Regions from separate parts of the Yersinia canariae genome, predicted to be linked through region 3. Evidence: predicted binding sites of a transcription regulator. Region 3 holds the regulator's gene; each other region holds the start of a gene.

Region 1 (8,087 bases), 1.1 Mb from region 3:
CGGGTTGAAGCTGGCGTCATTAAAGACCAGCTTAATCAATACCTGCGGCCATTTGGCTATTTCTTCTCACCGGAATTATCTACCAGTAATCGCGCCACATTGGGGGGCATGATTAACACGGATGCCTCCGGTCAGGGCTCCTTGGTCTATGGCAAAACGTCCGACCATGTCCTTGGGCTGCGCGCTATTTTACTGGGTGGTGAGATGTTGGACACCCGCGCGATGCCGACGTCGCTGGCACAAACGATTGCGCAGGAGGATTCCGTCACCGGCCGAATTTACCAGACCGTGCTCAATCGCTGTCGTGACCAACGCGCGCTCATTCTGGAGAAATTTCCTAAATTAAATCGCTTCCTGACGGGTTATGACTTGCGTCACGTGTTCAGTGATGATCTGCAAATATTTGATTTAACTCGCATTCTAACCGGCTCTGAAGGTACGCTTGCCTTTATTGCCGAGGCGACATTGGATATTACGCCGCTGCCGAAGGTTCGCCGCTTAGTGAATGTGAAGTATGACTCTTTTGATTCCGCACTGCGCAATGCCCCTTTTATGGTGGAAGCCAAAGCGCTGTCGGTGGAAACCGTAGACTCCAAAGTCCTCAATCTGGCGAAAGAGGATATTGTTTGGCACTCGGTCAAAGAACTGATTACTGATGTTCCTGATAAAGAGATGCTGGGGCTGAACATTGTTGAGTTCGCTGGTGATGATAAGGCGCTGATTGACAGCCAAATGGAGTCCCTTTGTCAGCGGTTGGACGATTTAATGGCGGCCAGTGAGGGCGGGGTGATTGGCTATCAGATTTGCAGTGATTTAGCCGGAATTGAGCGTATTTATGGTATGCGCAAAAAGGCGGTAGGGTTGCTCGGAAACAGTAAAGGGCGGGCTAAACCTATCCCATTTGCCGAAGATACCTGTGTGCCGCCACAACATTTAGCCGATTATATCGTTGAATTTCGTCAATTATTGGATAGTCATCATCTGACCTATGGCATGTTTGGGCATGTAGACGCGGGGGTGTTGCATGTCCGTCCAGCACTGGATATGTGCTCTCCGCAGCAAGAAATGCTGATGAAGCAGATTTCGGACCAAGTGGTGCAGTTGACGGCGCGCTATGGCGGGTTGTTGTGGGGCGAGCATGGTAAAGGATTCCGTGCAGAATACAGCCCTGAGTTCTTTGGTGACGTGCTTTATCATGAATTGCGACAGATAAAATCAGCATTTGACCCCGATAACCGGCTCAATCCGGGGAAGATTTGCTCTCCATTGGGTAGCGATGCTCCGATGATGAAAGTCGACTCGCCGGATAAACGCGGCACCATGGACCGGCGTATTCCTTTGGATGTCAGAACCTCATTTCGTGGGGCGATGGAGTGCAATGGCAACGGGTTATGTTTCAACTTTGATGCTCGTAGCCCAATGTGCCCGTCAATGAAGATAACCGGTGACCGAATTCACTCGCCAAAAGGGCGGGCAACTTTGGTGCGCGAATGGTTACGGCTGCTATCCGAGCAAGGGGTTGACCCGGTGGCGTTGGAGAATGGGCTGGCGACTAAGCGGCCGAGTTTACGCGGGTTAATCGAAAAAACGCGAAATACCTGGCATGCCAGCAAAGGGGATTATGATTTCTCTCATGAAGTCAAAGACGCGATGTCCGGTTGCCTGGCATGTAAAGCTTGCTCGACGCAATGCCCGATAAAGATTGATGTGCCGGGGTTCCGCTCCCGCTTCTTGCAGTTGTATCACACTCGCTATCATCGTCCGCTGCGTGATTATGTTGTCGCGGGGGTGGAAGACTATGCCCCGTTGATGGCTAAAGCGCCCAAAGTGTTTAACTTCTTCCTCAAGCAACCTTGGGTTGGCGCGTTAAGCCGCAAAAGCATCGGCATGGTGGATCTCCCGCAGCTTTCCAGCCCAACATTGAAGCAGTCATTATCCGGTCATTATGCCAGCACTATGACATTGGAACAGTTGGAAAAACTGCCCGAGTCTGAGCGCAGCCAGCATGTCTTAATAGTGCAAGACCCCTTTACCAGTTACTACGATGCCCAGGTTGTGGCCGATTTTGTCCGGCTGGTGGAGAAACTGGGGTTCAATCCGGTATTGCTACCATTCTCGCCCAACGGTAAAGCGCAGCATATCAAAGGGTTCCTGCAACGTTTTGCCAAAACGGCGCGGAAAACCGCAGATTTTCTGAATCGCATTGCTTTATTGGGGATGCCAATGGTCGGGGTTGATCCGGCGCTGGTGCTGTGTTATCGCGATGAATATAAAGAGATTCTGGGTGATAGCCGGGGTGATTTTAATGTGCAACTGGTTCATGAGTGGCTACAGGTGGCAGTGGTTGAACTGCCCGAACAACAAATGACCGGTGAATCTTGGTATCTGTTCGGCCATTGCACCGAAACCACCGCACTGCCTGCCAGTAGCCAGCACTGGGCTTCGATATTTTCCCGCTATGGTGCTAAGCTGGAAAATATCAGCGTTGGCTGCTGTGGCATGGCCGGAACCTATGGTCACGAAGCAAAAAACATCGATAATTCATTAGGTATTTATGCATTATCCTGGCAGCAGGCATTGCAAAAGTTGCCGAGTAAACGTTGTTTGGCCACCGGTTATTCTTGCCGCAGTCAAGTTAAGCGCATTGAAGGCAACGGGCTGCGGCATCCATTGCAGGCGCTGCTTGAACTGGTTTAATGCTCGGCAAAGGCTATAACTCACTAATGAGAGGGATCGTGGATGTTATGGAAACGCACGGCGACACTGGAACAGCTAAATCAACAGAGCCAAGATTGCATGGTCGGGCATTTAGGCATTGAATTTACACGACTTTCCGATGACGAACTGGAAGCCACTATGCCGGTAGATAACCGGACAACGCAACCCTTTGGCCTGCTGCATGGCGGGGCGTCAGTGGTGTTGGCGGAATCACTGGGTTCAATGGCCGGGTATTTATGTACCACTGAGGGGCAGCATATAGTGGGGTTGGAGATCAATGCCAATCACCTGAAAGCCGTGCGGTCTGGAAAGGTTCGTGGTTGTTGTCGTGCTATTCATGTCGGCCGCCGTCATCAGGTTTGGCAGATTGAGATTTTTGATCAACAAAATCGCCTGTGTTGTACTTCCCGCTTAACAACTGCGGTGCTATCGCCCACGGAATAACCCTCAATAATACAAGTCTATATATTGCTCCGGGCTATTTGTTGGCCTGGAGCAATGTAAATCCCCCATCGTTTTCCTCTTATTTCGCCCCCTAATAATTTTGTTTATCCGATAAATGCGGCGAATCTCTCTGATAGGTTTCACCTGAGGGGGTTTTCAGCTAAAGTTAATGGAGAAATAGGTATTTTTTATGAATGTTTAAAAAGACAGGGGCTAACGATGATTAGCCTCTGATATAGCAAGGGATTCGAGCATCGCTGTCATAATTATTCTTTTATTTCATGGCGATAAAAGTGTACTTGTTTATCCAAACTTCTCCGGCCATCGCAGCATGCTCATTCGTTGCCGCCTCATTTGGGGGCTAAACGGCACTTTTCTTAATATCCCTGCAAAACAAACGGTTGAAGTGATAATTATTATCACTACCATTGTGAACAATCTGTGTTGATTTACTTATAATCAGCCAGCTAATCGTTAAGTGATTAAAGATAAGGTAGGGCATATGCAACAGGAATCAGTCGGGACGTTTTCCCTCGATGATAATGTTTGGCAAGGCGTTACGATAACAGACAGTGCAGCAGCACAAATTACGCGGCTCATGCAGCAAGACCCTGAAATAAAAGGGTTGCAGCTTGGGGTCAAGCAATCCGGGTGTGCCGGTTTTGCTTATGTCATGGATATGGCTAAGGAGCCAGCTAGCGACGCACTGGTTTTCGAGCAAGGTAGCGCCCGACTTTACGTGCCGTTGAAAGCGATGCCATTTATCGATGGCACCGAGGTGGATTATGTCCGCGAAGGACTCAATCAGATTTTTAAATTTAATAATCCTAAAGCTCAGCATTCCTGCGGGTGCGGCGAGAGCTTTGGCGTTTGAGCGATGTAAACGAAATGACACGAAGCAATGTAGAAGTTCCAGATGATGTGCAGGCTTGGGTCAGCGATGGTCGCTACAAAGAAGGTTTTTTTACACAACTTGCGACTGATGAGTTGGCTAAGGGCATCAATGAGGATGTCATTCGCGCCATTTCAGCCAAACGTAATGAACCCGAATGGATGTTGGAATTTCGTCTCGGGGCTTATCGAGGCTGGCTGGAAATGGAAGAGCCGCACTGGCTGAAAGCACATTATAAGAGTCTGGATTATCAGGATTACAGCTATTACTCGGCACCATCATGTGGCAGTTGTGATGATAGCTGTGATTCGCAGCCCGGTGCGGTACAGCAATCGTCTGCCGACAGCGCAGCACCACGAGACTTGTCTGAACACGAGATGAATGAGTACCTTACCGCTGAGGTGGAATCTGCCTTTGCCCAGCTAGGGGTGCCGGTGCGTGAAGGGTCTGAGGTGGCCGTTGATGCTATTTTTGACTCGGTTTCTGTGGCGACGACTTACCGTGGGAAACTGGCTGAACAAGGCATTATTTTCTGTTCATTCGGTGAAGCCATTCAGGAATACCCAGATTTAGTGCGCCAGTATTTGGGGTCCGTGGTTCCGCCCAAAGATAACTTTTTTGCCGCGCTAAATGCAGCAGTCGCCTCTGACGGCACCTTCGTCTACGTGCCCAAAGGTGTGCGCTGCCCAATGGAGTTATCCACCTATTTCCGCATTAATGCGGCCAAAACAGGCCAGTTTGAGCGCACCATTCTGATTGCTGACGAAGGCAGTTATGTCAGTTATATCGAAGGGTGTTCTGCACCAGTTCGTGATAGCTATCAATTGCATGCGGCGGTGGTTGAGGTCATTTTGCACAAAAATGCCGAAGTGAAATACTCGACTGTCCAGAACTGGTTTGCGGGGGCTGACAGTACCGGCGGCATTCTTAATTTTGTGACGAAACGGGCGCTGTGTGAAGGCGAGGGTTCCAAAATGTCGTGGACCCAATCTGAGACCGGCTCGGCCATTACCTGGAAATACCCCAGTGTGATTTTGCAGGGCGATAACTCCATTGGGGAGTTTTTCTCCGTCGCACTGACCAATGGTCATCAGCAAGCGGACACCGGCACCAAGATGATCCATATTGGCAAAAACACCAAATCAACCATTATCGCCAAAGGGATTTCCGCCGGACACAGCCAAAATACTTATCGTGGACTGGTAAAAATCTTACCCGGTGCGGATAACGCCCGTAATTTCACGCAATGTGATTCGATGCTCATTGGCCCGGATTCCGGAGCGCATACCTTCCCTTATGTGGAAGTGCGCAATAACACGGCGCAGTTAGAGCACGAGGCGACAACTTCAAAAATTGGCGACGACCAACTGTTCTATTGTTTGCAGCGCGGTATCAGCGAAGATGATGCCATCTCAATGATTGTTAATGGTTTCTGTAAGGACGTGTTCTCCGAATTGCCACTGGAATTCGCCGTCGAAGCACAGAAATTGTTAGCCATCAGCTTGGAACACAGTGTTGGTTAAGCGTGAGTTGAATCAGTATCCGCAGAGTTTTGCGCTTCTGCGCACCAAGGAAACCTATGTTAAGCATTAAGAATTTAAAAGTCAGTGTTGAAGGTAACGAGATTCTCAAAGGTTTGAATCTGGAGATCAAACCCGGTGAAGTGCATGCCATTATGGGGCCAAACGGCTCTGGGAAAAGTACCTTGTCTGCGGCGTTAGCCGGGCGTGAAGAATATGAAGTCACTGACGGTAGCGTGCTATTCAAAGGGAAAGACTTACTGGAGTTGGCCCCGGAAGATCGCGCGGGCGAAGGGGTTTTTCTGGCTTTCCAGTATCCAGTAGAGATTCCGGGCGTCAGCAACCATTTCTTCCTGCAAACTGCGGTCAATGCGGTGCGCAAATATCGCCAACAAGAACCACTGGATCGTTTTGATTTTGCCGATTTCATCGAAGAGAAAATTGAGTTGCTGAAAATGCCCGCAGATTTGCTGACGCGCTCAGTTAACGTGGGTTTCTCTGGCGGTGAGAAAAAACGCAACGATATCTTGCAGATGGCAGCACTGGAGCCTTCATTATGCATTCTGGATGAAACTGACTCCGGCCTGGATATTGATGCGCTGAAAATTGTCGCCAACGGGGTGAACTCGCTGCGTAATCAAGATCGCGCATTTATTATTGTCACTCACTATCAGCGTATCCTTGATTACGTCAAACCTGACTTTGTGCATGTGTTGTATCAGGGGCGAATTATTAAATCTGGTGATTTCACACTGGTGAAACAGTTGGAGGAGCAAGGCTATGGCTGGCTTACCGACCAACAGTAATATGCTGGAACAGCAGCGTATTCTTGAAAAACAGCGCACTGATGCCTTGATGCATTTTGGTCAACTGTTTAAACAGCACCAAAGTGGCAAGGGCGCTGAAGCTACGGCGCATTGGCAACAGGTGCTGACATTGGGTTTCCCCAGCATCAAGCATGAAGATTGGAAATATACGCCACTGGAGCGGTTACTCGCGCACAATTTCAGCTTTGCCAGCGCGGCGGAAGTCACGGCGGCTCAGCGGGATGATTTTTCGTTGATCAAAGATGCCCATCGTGTGGTTTTCATTGATGGGCGATATGCTCCAGAATTGAGTGACAGCGAATGCGGCCCTTACCAACTGACACATCTCACTGAAAATGCTCAGTTTCCGGCGGCTATTCAATCGGAAGTCTTTTTACATCTGACCGAAAGCCTGGCTCAGCAATGCTTACACATCCGGTTACCTGCCGGGAAACACAGTGATAAGCCGCTTTATCTGCTGCATATCAGTTCAGGCAATGGTTCTGATTTCGTGAATACCAGTCATTACCGTCACCATTTGGCGATTGAGGCGAGCGCACAGGCCGAGGTCATTGAGCATTTTGTTAGCCTCAATGAGCGGCCCCATTTTACCGGCGCGCGGCTGACGATTTCAGTGGGCGACAACGCCGAGTTGAGCCATTGCAAACTGGCATTTGAAGCTCCTCAAAGTTACCATTTTGCCCATAATGATATCGTCCTTAGCCGCGATGCGCGGGCTAGGAGTTATAGTTTCTTGCTCGGCGCAGGGCTAACCCGCCACAATACCAGCGCCCAGTTAAATGGTGAGGGCGCCACGTTATCCATTAACAGTCTGTTGTTGCCAATAGGGCGCGAAATTTGTGACACCCGCACTTATCTGGAACATAACAAGGGCTATTGTGAAAGCCGCCAACTGCATAAAACCATAGTGCGTGAGCGGGGGAAAGCGGTCTTTAATGGCATGATTAAAGTGGCTCAGCACGCACTAAAAACCGACGGTCAGATGACCAACAATAACTTGTTGCTGAGCAAGTTGGCTGAAGTGGATACCAAGCCCCAACTGGAAATCTACGCCGATGACGTGAAATGCAGCCACGGGGCCACCGTTGGGCGCATTGACACGGAGCAACTGTTTTATCTGCAATCGCGAGGTATCAATCAAGCGGATGCACAGCAAATGATTATTTTTGCTTTTGCTGCCGAATTGACCGAAGCCATCCACAATGAGTCCATTCGCAAAGTGGTGTTGGCACGAATTGCTGAGCGGCTGGCCAGGGAGACGCTATGAATTTCCCAATTGAACAGGTCAGAGCCGATTTTCCACTGCTTAGCCGTGAGGTTAATGGCCAGCCGCTGGCGTATTTGGACAGCGCCGCCAGCGCACAGAAGCCACAAGTGGTTATTGATAGAGAACTTAACTTTTATAGCGAAAGTTATGCGGCGGTGCATCGGGGTATCCACACCCTGAGTGCCGACGCAACCCAACAGATGGAGGCTGTTCGCAGTCAGGTTGCCGGTTTTATCAATGCCGCGGCGGTCGAAGAGATTGTTTTTGTTAAAGGTACGACTGAGGCCATTAATTTGGTGGCTAACAGTTATGGTCGCCATTACCTGCAAGCCGGTGACAGCATCATCATCACCGAGATGGAGCATCACGCCAATATCGTGCCTTGGCAGATGCTGGCAAAAGATATCGGTATTGAAATC
Region 2 (8,087 bases), 2.3 Mb from region 3:
GCGGTGCAAGCGTCACGGTGGATCAAGGCGTTATGAAATTAATTAGCCTAAAGAATGACGACAAATTCGCCGGACAAACAATTAAGAGGTCATGATGAGTACTGAAATTAAAACTCAGGTCGTGGTACTTGGGGCAGGCCCAGCAGGGTACTCTGCTGCTTTTCGTTGCGCGGATTTAGGTTTAGAAACCATTCTGGTTGAGCGCTATTCCACTCTGGGTGGGGTTTGCCTGAATGTCGGTTGTATCCCTTCCAAGGCGTTGTTGCACGTCGCTAAAGTTATCGAAGAAGCTAAAGCATTAGCTGAACACGGTATCGTTTTTGGCGAGCCTAAAACTGACATTGATAAAGTACGTGTCTGGAAAGAGAAAGTTATCAATCAGTTAACCGGTGGTTTGGCAGGTATGGCTAAAGGCCGTAAAGTCAAAGTGGTTAACGGTTTTGGTAAGTTCACTGGCGCGAACACCCTGGTTGTTGAGGGTGAAAATGGCCCGACAACTATTAATTTCGATAACGCGATCATTGCTGCGGGTTCTCGTCCAATCCAACTACCATTTATTCCGCATGAAGACCCACGTGTTTGGGACTCAACTGATGCATTGGCACTGAAAACTGTCCCAGAGCGTCTGCTGGTGATGGGCGGTGGTATCATCGGTCTGGAAATGGGGACTGTTTACCATGCGCTGGGTTCGAAGATTGATGTGGTCGAAATGGCTGATCAGGTGATTCCGGCGGCTGATAAAGACGTAGTAAAAGTCTTTACCAAACGTATTAGTAAGCAATTCAACCTGATGCTGGAAACCAAAGTGACAGCAGTAGAAGCCAAAGAAGACGGCATCTATGTCACCATGGAAGGCAAAAAAGCTCCTGCAGAACCGCAGCGTTATGATGCTGTTCTGGTTGCTATCGGCCGTGTGCCGAATGGTAAGTTGCTGGATGCAGGTCAGGCCGGTGTTGAAGTTGACGAACGTGGCTTTATCCACGTTGATAAACAACTGCGTACTAACGTGCCGCATATCTTTGCAATCGGCGACATCGTGGGTCAGCCAATGCTGGCGCATAAAGGTGTTCACGAAGGCCATGTTGCTGCTGAAGTTATCTCTGGCATGAAACATTACTTCGATCCGAAAGTGATTCCATCCATTGCGTACACTGAACCAGAAGTTGCATGGGTAGGTCTGACCGAAAAAGAAGCGAAAGAAAAAGGCATCAGCTACGAAACCTCCACCTTCCCGTGGGCGGCATCGGGTCGTGCTATCGCTTCTGATTGTGCAGATGGTATGACCAAACTTATTTTCGACAAAGAAACTCACCGTATCATCGGTGGCGCAATTGTCGGGACTAATGGCGGCGAATTGTTAGGTGAAATCGGTCTGGCAATCGAGATGGGCTGTGATGCTGAAGATATCGCATTGACCATCCATGCTCACCCGACGCTGCATGAATCTGTCGGTCTGGCAGCAGAAATCTACGAAGGTAGCATTACTGACTTGCCGAACCCGAAAGCGAAAAAGAAATAATTTTTAGCTGATACGGTATTTGCCGAAGTCGACGTTAAAACGGTCCCTCGATAGGGGCCGTTTTTTATGGAAACAGTAATTTTAATTAATTTGGATCGGCGGGGGAATGAATTTTGATCCTAGCCCTCTGAGGGCTCGCATTTCTACTTCAATTGTTTCATTGTCAATGATATTGATTTCAGTAATCAGAAAAAAGCTATGAGGAAGAAATATTCTGGTGCCTTCGGTATTATCTAGTAGGGCTGAGACATCAGTGCTGTATGTTAATCCTCTGGGATAATGAATGGTATATCTTACATTGACTTCTCCGTTATCGAGATCTTCAGTATTAAAGTTTGTGATATATTCTTCGTCTGACGTTGTGCTAAAAAAAGTCTCATTGCTGTAAATTTCTTCTTCGACTATTTCGGTCTCAAATTCCACTCTGCTTCTGATTTCACCGCGATAAACAATATCAGTATCATCTGAACTTAAATATTTGAATGATTTGTTTTTAAATGAAATACTCACATCTGAATGACGTTTTAGTGCATTGGTTAATTGTTCGATTTCAATTTTAAGTTTTGGGCTAATGTTATTGCTACGCATGGCATCATTAATTCTAACATAACTGTCCTCGGTATAATCTCTCAACGCAAAGTAATCTTGGAAACTGATTTTGTCATGCGTAGTTAATTTATTATATTCGCTAATTTCGTCATTTATATCTAGCTGAGTATCAAGCCAAAACTCATTACCGTAGATACTTTCCATTTCCTCAATAGCTGTTGCTACTTCACTTTCTTGTATGGGGCCTCTACGGTGTATTATGGTGAACTTGCTGGTTTCGGATACTTGATTATCACTTTCCTCCATATCGGACTCTTTAATACTGGATGAGTCAGACTCGTTGGCGCTGGATGACGTTGATTCTGAGTTGTCTACTCTTGCCCGTTTAATTGGAGGTTCCTCACCTAACGCGGGGGCATTTGGGTCACCTAAAAGATAGCCAACTCTGCCGTTTATTCTTTTTATTACCCCTTTGGCTTTCGGTTTTGCTGCCGCCGGTAATAATAGTGTCCGCTCTGTAGTGGCTCCTAGTTTGGGGGATGGGGGTACTTTTGTTGTTGGCTTAATAGGTAACTTCCCTATAGAAAATTTAAATCCTCTCGGTTGTGGAGTCGGCCCCCCGGTTAATATACCGAGACCAATATCCAGTGCAATTTCTTCACTTGTCGCTGGGGGTGTTTTCCCCTGATTTTCCGGAACTTCTCTACACGCCAGGCCATTCTCCCATCGGCAATGTCTGGCTTGATATTGACTAAAACTCTCTTTATTAGATTGGTATTTAGGTTCTACTGGGCGAGAATGTGCTATTTTAATGGATATGACAGTATAAATTAAAATTAATAGAGTGAGGGCTATTTTCATAGAGTCTCCATATTAATGTTTTTATTGTAATGAATTCCATATATTTAATTTCTCTACGCAGGATGATATTTGACTAAATTGAATTTTTAATCAAGGAAAGAAAACTTATTGGTGCGTTTATTTATATTTACGTTGTAATGATTAATAAATACCAATATTTCCATGCTGGTCAGGGTGACGAAAAATATCTGAGTATTAAAAAAATTGTCCGGTTCTTAATTGGCTTGGGGAAATATTAAATATTCGACGTAATGCCGTGGCGAAATTGGCCGGACTAGTATAACCCGCAATAGCCGCTGCTTGATCAATACTGATACCTTCTTTCTGAAGGGCTAACATGGCGCGTTTTAAACGGCAATGGCGCAAATATTCAAATACTGTGATGTTGTAGCTTTCACGAAAACGTCGCTGCAAAGTGCTTTGGCTCATATTCACCAAACGGGCCAGTTCACTCATTGATAGATGGTCTGCTTCACCACTTTCCAGCCAATCACGGACCTGCTGAACCCGGTTCATACCACGTAATGAGATTTTATTTTGCTGTAGCGCCTGCTGTTCCAGTGAACTGAATGCTTCAATAATCAGGCCAATACATTGTGTTTCCCAATGCAGGCGCTCCAGCGGGGTCGAAAAGGGAGGGGCGCTTGCGATTTTCTGCGCAATGGCTTGTGCGTGAACAGATGGCCGCCATAAATGAATCGCCAGATGCTGCTGAGTAAAGTTGTAAAGAGTATCCCAGGAACCCGTTTGCGGCAGTAAATCGCCATACAACCATTCACGGTCAAAGGTGAGTGTCAGAGTGCGCTCATGGCTATTATTCTTACCGTGGCGAGTGAAAAGGGTGCTTTCTGTTAATGAGACCAGCGAGGCATCGCCTTTTTCCTGCAAATGCAGTTGCTTGCCCCCAAATGAAATATGTGCGCTGCCACTCACCACAATCGCCAGCTTCAAAGCCGGATTGAGCTGATTCTGCGTCTTGATATCGGAAAGGTTGGTCACATTGGCGGTATGCAGGATCAGGTGTGGGTTTAAGCGCAATACCTGAAAATCACCATACAATACTGGGTCGGTGGACGACAATTTAGCGCCGCTCAACTGATAGTCACTGGCCACCAGATTTGACTGTTGCACAATTTGGTCGCGATAAATCGGTTTGGATGAGGGGGAAACATTGCGCAATTTGTTTTTCTTCATCGCCGACATAGTGGCCTCTCCAATAACATTGATGTTGTGACAACATTGACTTTATAACAAACGGTTTTGCTGTTTATACAAACCTTTTTTCTGATTGCAAATGTAACAATTAGCGAGATGAATTGATAATGAAAATAATTATCAATCTTGTTCGTTTTTGTTGCCCTATGAATAGATTGGTAGAGATTTTCCTCTACTGACATTTGCTGTGGGCTTTTGCATCGGGGAAAGTGTAATGAAAGTAAAATCGCAGCGGCGCTCTCTGACGACCTTAGCGAGCGTGATTGGTATCTGTATTTCGACTCCGCTTTGGGCGCAGACACAAGATACCACTCAGGCAGGGTCTGATACAGGCGTAACACAACAGCAAGAAACAACGGCCGCCGACAACAAAGCGGCCACCGGTGATACATTAGTCGTAACGGCTCAGCAGCAAGTCCGCCAGGCACTTGGCGCATCGACTATCACGGCGGAAGATATTCGCAAACGTCCTCCGGCTAATGACCTGTCCGAAATTATCCGCACCATGCCGGGTGTTAACCTTTCCGGTAACTCAGCCAGCGGCCAGCGCGGCAATAACCGCCAGATTGATATTCGCGGCATGGGGCCTGAAAACACGCTGATTATGATTGATGGCATCCCTGTTTCGAGCCGTAATGCCGTGCGTTATGGCTGGCGTGGTGAGCGCGATACCCGTGGTGATACCAACTGGGTACCGGCGAATATGGTTGAGAAAATCGAAGTATTACGCGGGCCTGCTGCCGCGCGTTATGGTAATGGTGCCGCAGGTGGCGTGGTGAATATCATCACTAAACAGCCGGACAAAGAGCTGCATGGTAGCTGGAATGCCTATATGAACCTGCCGCAGCACAGTGAAGAAGGGGCGACGCGTCGTACCGATTTCAGTCTGTTGGGGCCATTAAGTGATACGGTCAGTTTCCGCTTATACGGCGGGTACAATAAAACTGATGCTGATGATTGGGATATTAACCAAGGCCATGAATCAGCTCGAACCGGCAATCAGGCGGGCACCTTACCCGCCGGTCGTGAAGGGGTTCGTAATAAAGATATCAATGGTTTATTGCGTTGGGAGTTCATGCAAGGCCAATCCCTGGAGTTTGAGGCGGGTTATAGTCGTCAGGGGAATATTTATGCCGGTGATACACAAAACACCAATAGCAATGTCATTGTTCGCAGCTTATACGGTGCGGAAACCAATGTGATGTATCGCGATAATTTCTCATTAACTCATCGTGGTTTTTGGGATAACGGCGTCAGCGCCACTTCCTATGTTCAGTATGAAAATACGCGTAACTCACGTATTAATGAGGGCCTGGCAGGCGGTACCGAGGGTATTTTCTCTAATAACAAATTCAGCACTATCAAGCTGGATAACTATTTGGCCCATTCCGAGGTTAATCTGCCGTTTGAATTTGGCGTTAATCAGGTGCTGACTGTTGGCGCTGAATGGAATGACCAGAAAATGAATGACCCGACCTCTAATACCCAAACGACAACTGAAGGCGGCAATGTCAGTGGTTTGACGGGAGCTGGTCGAAATACTCGGACTTCAGCGCAGATAGCTTCAGTGTTTGTGGAAGATAATATCGAGTTGACAGATACCACGATGCTCACCCCAGCGCTGCGCTTTGATCACCACAGCACCGCCGGAAGCAACTGGAGCCCGGGGTTAAACCTGTCACAGGAATTGGGCGATTACTTCACCATGAAAATGGGGATTGCCCGCGCCTATAAAGCGCCAAATCTCTATCAAACCAACCCAAACTACTTGCTATATAGCCGTGGTCAGGGCTGCTACGGTGGCGGTGGAAGCTGTTACTTGATGGGGAATGACTCTTTGTCAGCTGAAACCAGCGTCAACAAAGAGATCGGTTTCGAATTCCATGATGATGGCATTATTGCTGGTATCACTTATTTCCGTAATGATTACCGCAATAAGATTGAGCCGGGCCTGGTCTCCCTTGGAAAAGCTAATGGCGGCACCGGAGCTTATGCTGATTCCGATATCTTCAAATGGGGAAACATACCGAAAGCTTTGGTCGAGGGGTTAGAAGGTAACCTGACCGTGCCATTCACTGACACGGTGCAATGGAGCAGCAATCTGACCTACATGCTGGAGTCTAAGAACAAAACTACCGGTGATTACTTATCCATCACACCAGAGTTTACTCTGAACAGCTCGCTAAGCTGGCAGGCCACGGATGATTTGTCCTTACTGTCTACCGTGACTTGGTATGGGCGTCAGAAACCGAAGAAATATGACTATCAGGGGCTGCCAGTGACGGGGACAGCACGCAATGAAGTGAGTCCATACGCCATCTTTGGCCTCAGTGCGAGCTACACCGTGACAAAAAATGTCAGTGTGACCACTGGGATTGAAAACTTATTTGATAAGCGCCAGTTCCGTGAGGGTAATGCCCAAAACGTGGCCAATATCGCCGGTGCTGGGGCGGCGACTTACAATGAACCTGGTCGGACATATTTTGTTAGCTTAAACACCCAATTCTAAATGCCGTCATACTTGGGGCCGCAGGGGGGTAGTTACGCGCGCTAACCCGAATGACTTACTCATGTAAGCTCATCGGGATGAGTTTGCTTGCCGCCTACCTCTGCACCCCCATTATTTTGGGTATAGGGTTTTTGTTAAAGCAGAAACAGTTGTTATCGGCTGTTTCTGCTCCATTTATCGCCATAATATCTTCCCCTCATCATTCCTCGCTCTAAAAGTCATATCAACAGCACGAGATTTTCACCGAGAGATGGTATCCATTCCTAATGTATGGGTATTATGCGAGGAGATTTTACGGATATTGCCCTTTTGTAAGGGGCTAACTGAGAGTGGTTATCAATAGTTCAGGTGATTACACTGCGCTCAACGATTCAGCAAAAATTTAATGTTGCTTTTATGTGAACGAATTAACACTGAGTTCAAATACTGGTATGCTGGCTGAGCGAAACTGGGCTTCTTACCTTACACCTACTGCATCAATGATGATGGCTGGTGGCTACAGATAGCCTGGCAAAATATATGACAATAAAAGCGAGGAGAGAGTCGTGCTAGAAGAATACCGTAAGCACGTAGCCGAGCGTGCTGCTGAGGGTATCGTCCCCAAGCCATTAGATGCATCACAAATGGCAGCGCTGGTTGAATCATTAAAAAATCCGCCTGCGGGCGAAGAAGAATTCCTGCTAGATTTGCTTATCAACCGTGTTCCCCCTGGTGTTGATGAAGCAGCCTACGTTAAAGCCGGTTTTCTGGCGGCCATCGCCAAAGGTGAAGCCCACTCCCCATTGATAGCCCCTGAAAAAGCAATTGAACTGCTTGGCACCATGCAGGGCGGTTATAATATTCATCCGTTGATTGATGCGTTGGATAATGAAAAGCTGGCTCCGATTGCGGGCAAAGCCTTATCTCACACCCTGCTGATGTTTGATAACTTCTACGATGTAGAAGAAAAAGCCAACGCGGGTAATCCTCATGCCAAGAAAATTATGCAATCTTGGGCTGATGCCGAATGGTATCTCTCTCGCCCAGCATTGGCTGAGAAAATCACGGTAACCGTATTCAAAGTAACCGGTGAAACCAATACCGATGACTTGTCTCCGGCTCAAGATGCCTGGTCGCGCCCTGATATCCCGCTGCATGCACTGGCAATGTTGAAAAATGCCCGCGAAGGTATTCATCCGGATCAACCGGGCAATGTTGGCCCAATCAAACAGATTGAAGAGCTGAATAAAAAAGGCTTCCCGCTGGCATACGTCGGCGATGTAGTCGGAACCGGCTCTTCCCGTAAATCAGCCACTAACTCTGTGCTGTGGTTTATGGGCGATGACATCCCTTACGTGCCAAACAAGCGCGGCGGTGGTGTCGTGCTGGGCAGCAAAATTGCGCCAATCTTCTTTAACACGATGGAAGATGCGGGTGCATTGCCGATTGAAGTGG
Region 3 (8,087 bases):
GGCCGTAAAGTGAAAGGGGTTATCCATTGGGTTTCAGTTAAGCATGCATTGCCTGCTGAAATTCGCTTATATGACCGCTTGTTTAGCGTACCAAACCCAGCGGCGGCAGAAGACTTCTTGTCAACTATCAACCCTGAGTCTTTGCTTATTCGCCAGGGCTTTGTGGAGCCAAGCTTGGCTGATGCGGTACCAGAAAAAACCTATCAGTTTGAACGTGAAGGTTATTTCTGTGCAGATAGCCGCTATTCACGCCCAGAAGCGCTGGTCTTTAACCGCACTGTAGGTCTGCGTGATACTTGGGCTGCTAAAGCCAATAACTGATTTTCGTCCTCAGATTCGCCTCAATTGGCGTGGCTAAGTCCACGCCTTTTTTATCTCTATCACATGAGTATTGTTCGTTTTACTAAACACGAACTGACTTTTCTATTTTACCTCCTGCCCATCCTATCCTTTGGTCAATGTCGACTGATTGCATTCTTTTCTCTCCCTTAAGCAGCGCTCTGTAAGTCTTTCTTAAATATTCGCTTTACGAATTAACTAAGAAAATAACACTGTTTTTCTCGAATAAATCTTATGTTTTATTGGTTGGGCTGAAACCATTCAAGATATCAATATGAGACGATTTTGTTCTGGAGATATCATGTTATGCATTGTTTTTTAAGCTTTTGTGAACTCTGTGATATTTTTTTACAGTTATGTGCTCATTGTCATACTTTGAATAATTAGCTCTATTTTTGATTGATAATTCGCGTCGCGAAAAATAGTCTGTACGCCAGCAGGGATCTTCGAGAATGTGTATTTCGAAAGCGAAGTTTGTTTTTTTAATGAGCAACTGCTGGTGGGAATTTCTCTCCAGCAAAATTTTACCCACTAGGGTTTTTTTGAGGCTAAACCTGTGAGCTGTGGTGGACACAGGGACGGCACTTTAAATGTGATGTCAAAGAGGAATTTTTTCATATGGTTACGCACGGTGCTAAACGTAAAACGTTAGCGCTCGCAGTCGCGGGTGCATTGTTAGGAACGGGGTTTATGGTGACCCCAGAGGCCAAGGCTGAAGGCTTTGTTGATGATTCATCACTGACGGGTGGTATTTACTATTGGCAGCGTCAGCGTGACCGTAAAGATTTAACGCCAGGTAGCGCGGAATATGGCAAGTACGTCGCAAACCTGCACCATTCCACATTTAACGCCAATCTGGACTTCTCTTCCGGTTATGCCGCAGACATGTTCGGTATCGACTTAGCGGCTTTCGGCGCAGTTGAAATGACCAACAGCGGCCCAGCTGCACCAAACGAAATTGGTTTCAGTGATGCTAAAACCCGTTGGGACGAAAAATGGACCGGCGATAAGAGCGGTGTAAGTGTTTACAAAGCAGCAGCAAAATTCAAATTAGGTAATTTCTGGGCGCGTGGTGGTTATATTCAACCTACCGGTCAGACCCTGCTAGCCCCACATTGGAGCTTTATGCCGGGTACCTATCGCGGTGCTGAAGGTGGCGCGAAATTCGATTTTGATACCGCGGGCGCACTGTCCATGTCTTACATGTGGACTGATGAATATAAAGCGCCATGGTATCAAAATATGTACAACTTCCGTCAAGCTGATGGCAAAACGGGCATAAGTTACCTGCACTCAATTGGTGCCAAATATGACTTTAAAAACAAGCTAGTACTGGAAGCGGCATTCGGTCAAGCCAAAGATTACATGGACCAATATTTTGCCAAGGCTTCTTATGCCTTCCCTATTGCGGGTAATGATCTGCGGACTTCTTACCAGTTCTACGGCGCAAAAGATAAAGTCGATGGCGGTTTCAAGGATGTTAATGACGTCTATGACGGCTTAGCGTGGTTACAGGCACTGACATTCGGCTATACCACTGGGCCATTTGATTTACGTTTGGAAGGAACGTGGGCCAAAGCCGACGGTAACCAAGGTTACTTCCTACAACGTATGACCCCAGGTTACGCAACCTCCAATGGCCGTCTGGACGTATGGTGGGATTCCCGTTCTGACTTCAACGCCAACGGTGAAAAAGCGCTGTTTGGTGGTGTGATGTATGACCTGAAAAACTGGAATATGGCCGGCTGGTCAGTCGGGACTTCCTATGCTTATGGTTGGGATGCCAAGCCGAGCACCAATCCAATTTATGACCAAAATAAGCGTTTGAAAGAATCAGCCTGGAACTTTGACATTCTTTATACCCTGCAAGAAGGCCGGGCAAAAGGCACATTATTCAAACTGCATTACACCATGTACGACAACCACACCAACATTCCAAGCTATGGTGGCGGTTTCGGCAACGTATTCCAGGATGAAAAAGACGTTAAATTCATCGTGATTGCGCCATTTACGATCTTCTGATTTTACCCGCTTGATTGCCAGCCCCGGCCTTTGTGCCGGGGTCATAATGGAGTGCCACCATGAAAAAAATACTTTTTATTATTGCCGCAGTGATGGGGTTAAGTGCTTGTGCCACACAAGGCCCGGTTCAGCCAGAAGACAGTAAACTTAAGCAAGCATACAGCGCCTGTATCAATGCCAGCGAAGGTCAACCGGAAAGATTGATCCCTTGCAAAGCTGTGCTGAACGTATTGAAACAAGAGAAATCTCATCAAGCCTTTACCGACAAAGAAACTGTTCGAGTATTGGATTATCAGCGCTGTATTGATGCAGCTCATACCGGCAATGGCCAGGCTTATGCGGCGCAGTGCGGCAAGCTTTGGCAAGAAATTCGCAACAACAATTAATCTACGACAACAATTAATCAACGACAGTAATTAATCCATGGCAACAATTAATCCACAAAAATGATTAATTGATGGCGACAATTGAACTAACAATAATTCTGTCAGCGTCAATACTTCAGTAGCAGCTTTGGCGGCGGTTATTCATTAAGGATGAGGTTAGTGATGAACAAATTCAGATTAAATGCGTTAGCGGCGATAACCGCAACCTTTGGCTTGATGGGATACGCGCATGCGGACACCACCAATCAGCAGATTGTTGATCAACTCAGCACGTTGAAAGTTAACTATAAAGTGTTGGATAACCGCGCTGCTGAAAATGGCGTCGATTGCGCTAAATTGGGCGCTGACTGGGCATCATGTAATAAGGTATTGATTACTCTGACCAACACTGGGGATGAGATCAAAGGCCAGGACTGGGCTATTTACTTCCATAGTATTCGTCAAATTCTAACAGTAGATAACGACCAATTTAAAATTACTCACCTGACCGGTGACCTACACAAAATTGAACCTACTGCCAAATTTACCGGCTTCCCAGCGAATCAGTCGGTTGAAATTCCAATCACTGGCGAATATTGGCAGCTATTTGCCACCGACTTTATGCCGCGGTGGTATGCCACTTCAGGTGATGCGAAGCCAAAAGTACTGAAAAATACCGATACTGAGGATATTAACGAATATTTGACTCAGTTTACGGGCGATCAGTGGAAGCGCACGAAAGACGACAATAACGTGCTGATGACACCAGAATCCCGTTTCGTCAAAAATGAAGCGGTGAAAACATTAGCGGCGGCTAACCTGCGCGGGCAGATTATCCCGACGCCAATGGAGGTGAAAGTTCACAAGCAAGATGCTGATTTGAGTCAAGGTGTGGCGCTTGACCTGAGCACTTTACCAAAGCCGGCAGCCGAGGCGGCGCAGCAGCGTTTTGAATTACTTGGCTTGAAGTCAAGTGCAACAGGTTTCCCGATTAAAACGTTAATTCAGCCGTCTGCTTTTAAAGGTGATTTAGCCGTTTCTGGTGCATATGAGTTGAAAATCGGCGAAAAGGGCGCGCAAGTCATTGGTTTTGACCCAACAGGTGTGTTTTACGGCCTGCAATCAATTCTTTCTTTAGTGCCGACTGATGGCAGCAAGAAGATTGCGACATTGGATGCCAAAGATGCGCCGCGCTTTGAATATCGTGGTGTTTTCCTCGATGTTGGGCGTAACTTCAAAACGAAAGATGCGGTGCTGCGTTTGCTCGATCAGATGGCCGCTTACAAGCTGAATAAATTCCATTTCCATCTTAGTGATGATGAAGGTTGGCGTATTGAGATTCCCGGCCTGCCAGAACTGACGGATGTGGGGAGCAAGCGTTGTCACGATTTAACTGAAAATACCTGCTTACTGCCACAATTGGGATCTGGCCCTGAGAGTAATAATCTGGGTTCTGGTCACTTTACCCGTGATGACTACATCGACATTCTGAAGTACGCCAAAGCCCGCCAAATTGAGGTCATTCCTGAGATTGATATGCCCGCGCATGCTCGTGCGGCTGTGGTGTCGATGGAAGCCCGTTACAACAATTTGATGAAGCAGGGTAAAGAAAAAGAAGCTAACGAATTCCGCCTGATTGACCCGACCGATGATTCCCAAACAACTTCTGTTCAGTTCTATGAACGCAAAAGTTATCTGAACCCATGTTTGGATTCTTCAAAACGCTTTGTCGACAAAGTGATTGGCGAAATGGCCCAGATGCACAAAGAAGCGGGGATGCCGCTGACCACGTGGCATTTCGGTGGTGATGAGGCGAAGAACATCCGTTTGGGCGCGGGTTTCCAGGACAAAAAGGGCCCGATTGAGCCGGGTAAAGGCATTATTGATAAGAGTGTGGAAGATAAGCCGTGGGCCAAATCTCAGGTTTGTCAGGATATGGTCAAACAAGGGAAAATTCAGGATGTTGAGCACCTTTCCAGCCACTTTGCTATTGAAGTTAGCAAGCTGGTGAATGCTCACGGCATTGAAAAAATGCAAGCCTGGCAAGATGGCCTTAAAGATGCCAAGGATGCGAAAGATTTTGCCACCAAACGTGTTGGCGTTAACTTCTGGGATACCCTCTACTGGGGCGGTGCCGACTCAATCAATGATTGGGCAAATAAAGGTTATGAAGTGGTCGCGTCCAATCCAGACTACGTTTATTTCGATATGCCGTATGAAGTTAACCCAAATGAACGCGGTTACTACTGGGCCACTCGCTTTAACGATGAAGCGAAGGTCTTTAGTTTCGCACCCGATAATATGCCGCAAAATGCTGAAACCTCGGTCGACCGCGACGGTAATCACTTCAGTGCTAAAAGTGATAAACCTTGGCCGGGCGTGCACGGCATTTCAGGGCAATCGTGGAATGAAACAGTTCGCACTGATGAACAGATGGAATACATGATTTTCCCTCGTGTATTACCACTGGCTGAGCGTGCCTGGCATCGTGCGTCTTGGGAACAAGATTATAAAGCTGGCCGTGAGTACAAAGGCGGTGAAACGCACATGGTTGATACCAAGGCGTTGAGTACGGATTGGCAGCGTTTTGCCAACATTATGGGCCAACGTGAATTAGCAAAACTGGATAAAGCCGGTGTGGCCTACCGCTTACCGGTTCCGGGAGCACGTGTTGTCGCAGGGGTATTGGAGGCTAACATTTCTTTGCCGGGTTTGATTATTGAATATTCCACCGATGGCGGTAAGCAATGGCAGAAGTATGATGCCAAAGTACAACCTAAAGTCAGTGGTGATGTGTTGATTCGCTCCTCCAGCCCGGATGGTAAGCGCAGTAGCCGTGCGGAGTCCGTTAAAGTTTGATTATTGCTATCAAAGTGCTGTGTCTGATGTTAACTCCTGTTTGCCGGGTTTTTCGGTAAACAATATTAAGTGAAGTTGAGTTGATGGTTTTCCCCCGGCAAGTCCGGGGTTTTTTTTGCTTTAAATTTATGGGGGAGTAATCGGAGATAAATAAGAATGACCACCTGACTCCCGACCGAGTTTATCTCAGGTTGCTGACTGGGAAAGGTGGCCATTTTGCTGATGGGTCTAAGTTAATCAGACAATAGCACGCCGTTATCTGAATTAAAGAAAACCGTAATACTGTTCAGTGCTAAAAATCTTTATAAGATCAATGCGATAAAGCTACATTATCTTTTATCGTGCGCAGACTCATTTTCGCGGCAATCGCCGGTTTCACAGTGGCCGTACAAATACAGACTGTGATTGGTCAGCTTAATGCCATGTTGTTTAGCAATTTCACGTTGAAGCGATTCAATGGATTCATTACTAAATTCAATCACTTTGCCGCAATCCAGGCAAATTAGGTGATCGTGATGGTGTTGCTGCGTCAGCTCAAAGACTGATTTGCCGCCTTCGAAATTATGGCGGGTAACAATACCGGCATCATCAAACTGATTTAGGACGCGGTAAACCGTCGCCAAACCAATTTCTTCACCGATATCGATCAGCTTTTTATAAAGATCTTCCGCGCTGACGTGATGGCACGCCGGATCTTGCAACACTTCCAGAATCTTAAGCCGGGGCAGTGTTACTTTAAGGCCAGCGTTTTTTAAGGCTTTGTTGTTGTCAGTCATGCGGATTCAGTCCTGTTACTATCGATTCAAATTAAGGCTGTTCAGCCTATGACATCCGTGGCGCAATATTCTCAATTGCGTCTCATTATAGAACTGCTAGCCCCAAATGAAAACCGTGGTTGTTAACAAAGATATAATTGCACACTTTGTCAGATTAATCATGCAATGTATTGATGAATGGGATTGTTGCATCATTTAAGTATATGGCGGCCAGACGTAACGTTACAAATTTGTAGCGGTTTATTTTCATTTTGCACGAATGAAGATGCGGATCTGTGGGCGGGTTAACAGAGTAGGGCGAGTGGCGTGGGGGTAACGAAAACGCGCGGCAATGTTTAACATCAACCTCGCGTTTCCGATATACCTGCCATTCTTCAAGCTACAAGTGCATTGGTTGCCTTCCTGCAACTCGAATTATTTAGGGCACATGACAAATTAACCGGTGATTTCGGCCAAATTCAGTTCTTCACTGATCTGTTTTACCCAAGCTTCAACACGTTCATTCGTCAGTTCTGGCTGCCTGTCTTCATCAATGGCTAAACCAATAAAGTGATCATCATCCGCTAAGCCTTTGGAAGCTTCGAAGTGATAACCCGCAGTTGGCCAGTGGCCGACGATTGCAGCGCCACGCGGCTCGATGATATCGCGCACGGTTCCCATCGCATCACAGAAATACTCAGCATAGTCTTCCTGATCACCACAACCGAACAATGCAACCAATTTGCCGTTGAAATCGATCTCTTCCAGTGTTGGGAAGAAATCATCCCAATCACATTGGGCTTCACCGTAATACCAAGTTGGGATACCGATCAGCAGAATATCGAAGCCTTCCAAATCTTCTTTGCTGCTCTTGGCAATGTCGTGAACCTCAGCAACATCTTTGCCCAGTTGCTTTTGGATCATCTTGGCAATGTTTTCGGTATTGCCAGTATCGCTGCCAAAGAAAATGCCTACAGTTGCCATATAACTTAATACCTTTTTAATTCAAATAGTTGTGAAAATTACCAAGCGCTCTGCCCGATAATATAACACATGTATAGGGCGATATAATGCCAGAAAACCTCGGCAGGCCGATATCAAGTTTATGCGATATTAAATTTTTGTGAGTGACTCAACCTTATAACCTCATTGCCGATAACCTCAGTGTAACGAGAAAGTTGCAATTTGCGGTGCCAGAGGGAAAACCGTCAGATGAAAGTCTGCCGGGAAAGGAGTTGTCGTTAGCTGTATGGAGCGTCCTTTATTGCTTTTCGGTCATCAAATAACACCTGCGTCTCTAACGGTAACTATCCGATATATAAGGGGAACGAACATGCAGTTTTTAAAAAATATAACTATCAGGGCCGCACTACTTTGGGTGCTTGGGGCATTTTGCCTGCTATGGGGGGGCGTATCCGGTTATACGTTGTTATCACTGAATCAACTGACACAATCTTCTAATGCCAACAGTGTGTTGGTTGAAAACATGAATTTGGTCAATCAGGGGACGGATCAATATTTTCGGATGGTGACACGCCTTGCCCGTTCAGTCGATTACCGTCAGAGCGGTAACATTGCCGATGCAGATAAGGAGCTAAAATCATCCAATGTCGCACTTGAAAATCTGAAAAAGGAGTTGGCGCAGTTTAAAGCTATTGACCATGCACAGATTGATCCCGCGTTGGTCACTGGAGTGATTGATGGGTGGAGTGCGCTAATTGATCAAGGCGTTACGCCGCTTTATCAG

The links. The regulator Fur, encoded in region 3, represses iron uptake genes when iron is present. The targets are predictions, from matches to a motif close to ATAATAATGAGAACNACTATCAA.
Region 1: sufA (Fe-S cluster assembly scaffold SufA) is a predicted target of Fur. The motif match lies at 3,410-3,432, and genes of this name have one in related genera.
Region 2: F0T03_RS04050 (TonB-dependent siderophore receptor) is a predicted target of Fur. The motif match lies at 4,246-4,268, and genes of this name have one in related genera.

Annotation. Positions count from the first base shown of each region.
Region 1 covers NZ_CP043727.1:2,168,480-2,176,566, forward strand. Annotated here, with positions in the region: gene ydiJ (D-2-hydroxyglutarate dehydrogenase YdiJ) at 1-2,697, shown strand, start outside; gene F0T03_RS10035 (hotdog fold thioesterase) at 2,740-3,162, shown strand; gene sufA (Fe-S cluster assembly scaffold SufA) at 3,665-4,036, shown strand; gene sufB (Fe-S cluster assembly protein SufB) at 4,051-5,577, shown strand; gene sufC (Fe-S cluster assembly ATPase SufC) at 5,634-6,380, shown strand; gene sufD (Fe-S cluster assembly protein SufD) at 6,355-7,668, shown strand; gene sufS (cysteine desulfurase SufS) at 7,665-8,087, shown strand, end outside.
Region 2 covers NZ_CP043727.1:868,179-876,265, forward strand. Annotated here, with positions in the region: gene lpdA (dihydrolipoyl dehydrogenase) at 95-1,519, shown strand; gene F0T03_RS04040 (ADP-ribosyltransferase) at 1,601-2,929, opposite strand; gene F0T03_RS04045 (helix-turn-helix domain-containing protein) at 3,125-4,132, opposite strand; gene F0T03_RS04050 (TonB-dependent siderophore receptor) at 4,359-6,653, shown strand; gene acnB (bifunctional aconitate hydratase 2/2-methylisocitrate dehydratase) at 7,199-8,087, shown strand, end outside.
Region 3 covers NZ_CP043727.1:3,293,042-3,301,128, reverse strand. Annotated here, with positions in the region: gene glnS (glutamine--tRNA ligase) at 1-321, shown strand, start outside; gene chiP (chitoporin ChiP) at 958-2,361, shown strand; gene chiQ (ChiQ/YbfN family lipoprotein) at 2,421-2,747, shown strand; gene F0T03_RS15260 (beta-N-acetylhexosaminidase) at 2,910-5,585, shown strand; gene fur (ferric iron uptake transcriptional regulator) at 5,915-6,361, opposite strand; gene fldA (flavodoxin FldA) at 6,797-7,324, opposite strand; gene F0T03_RS15245 (methyl-accepting chemotaxis protein) at 7,674-8,087, shown strand, end outside.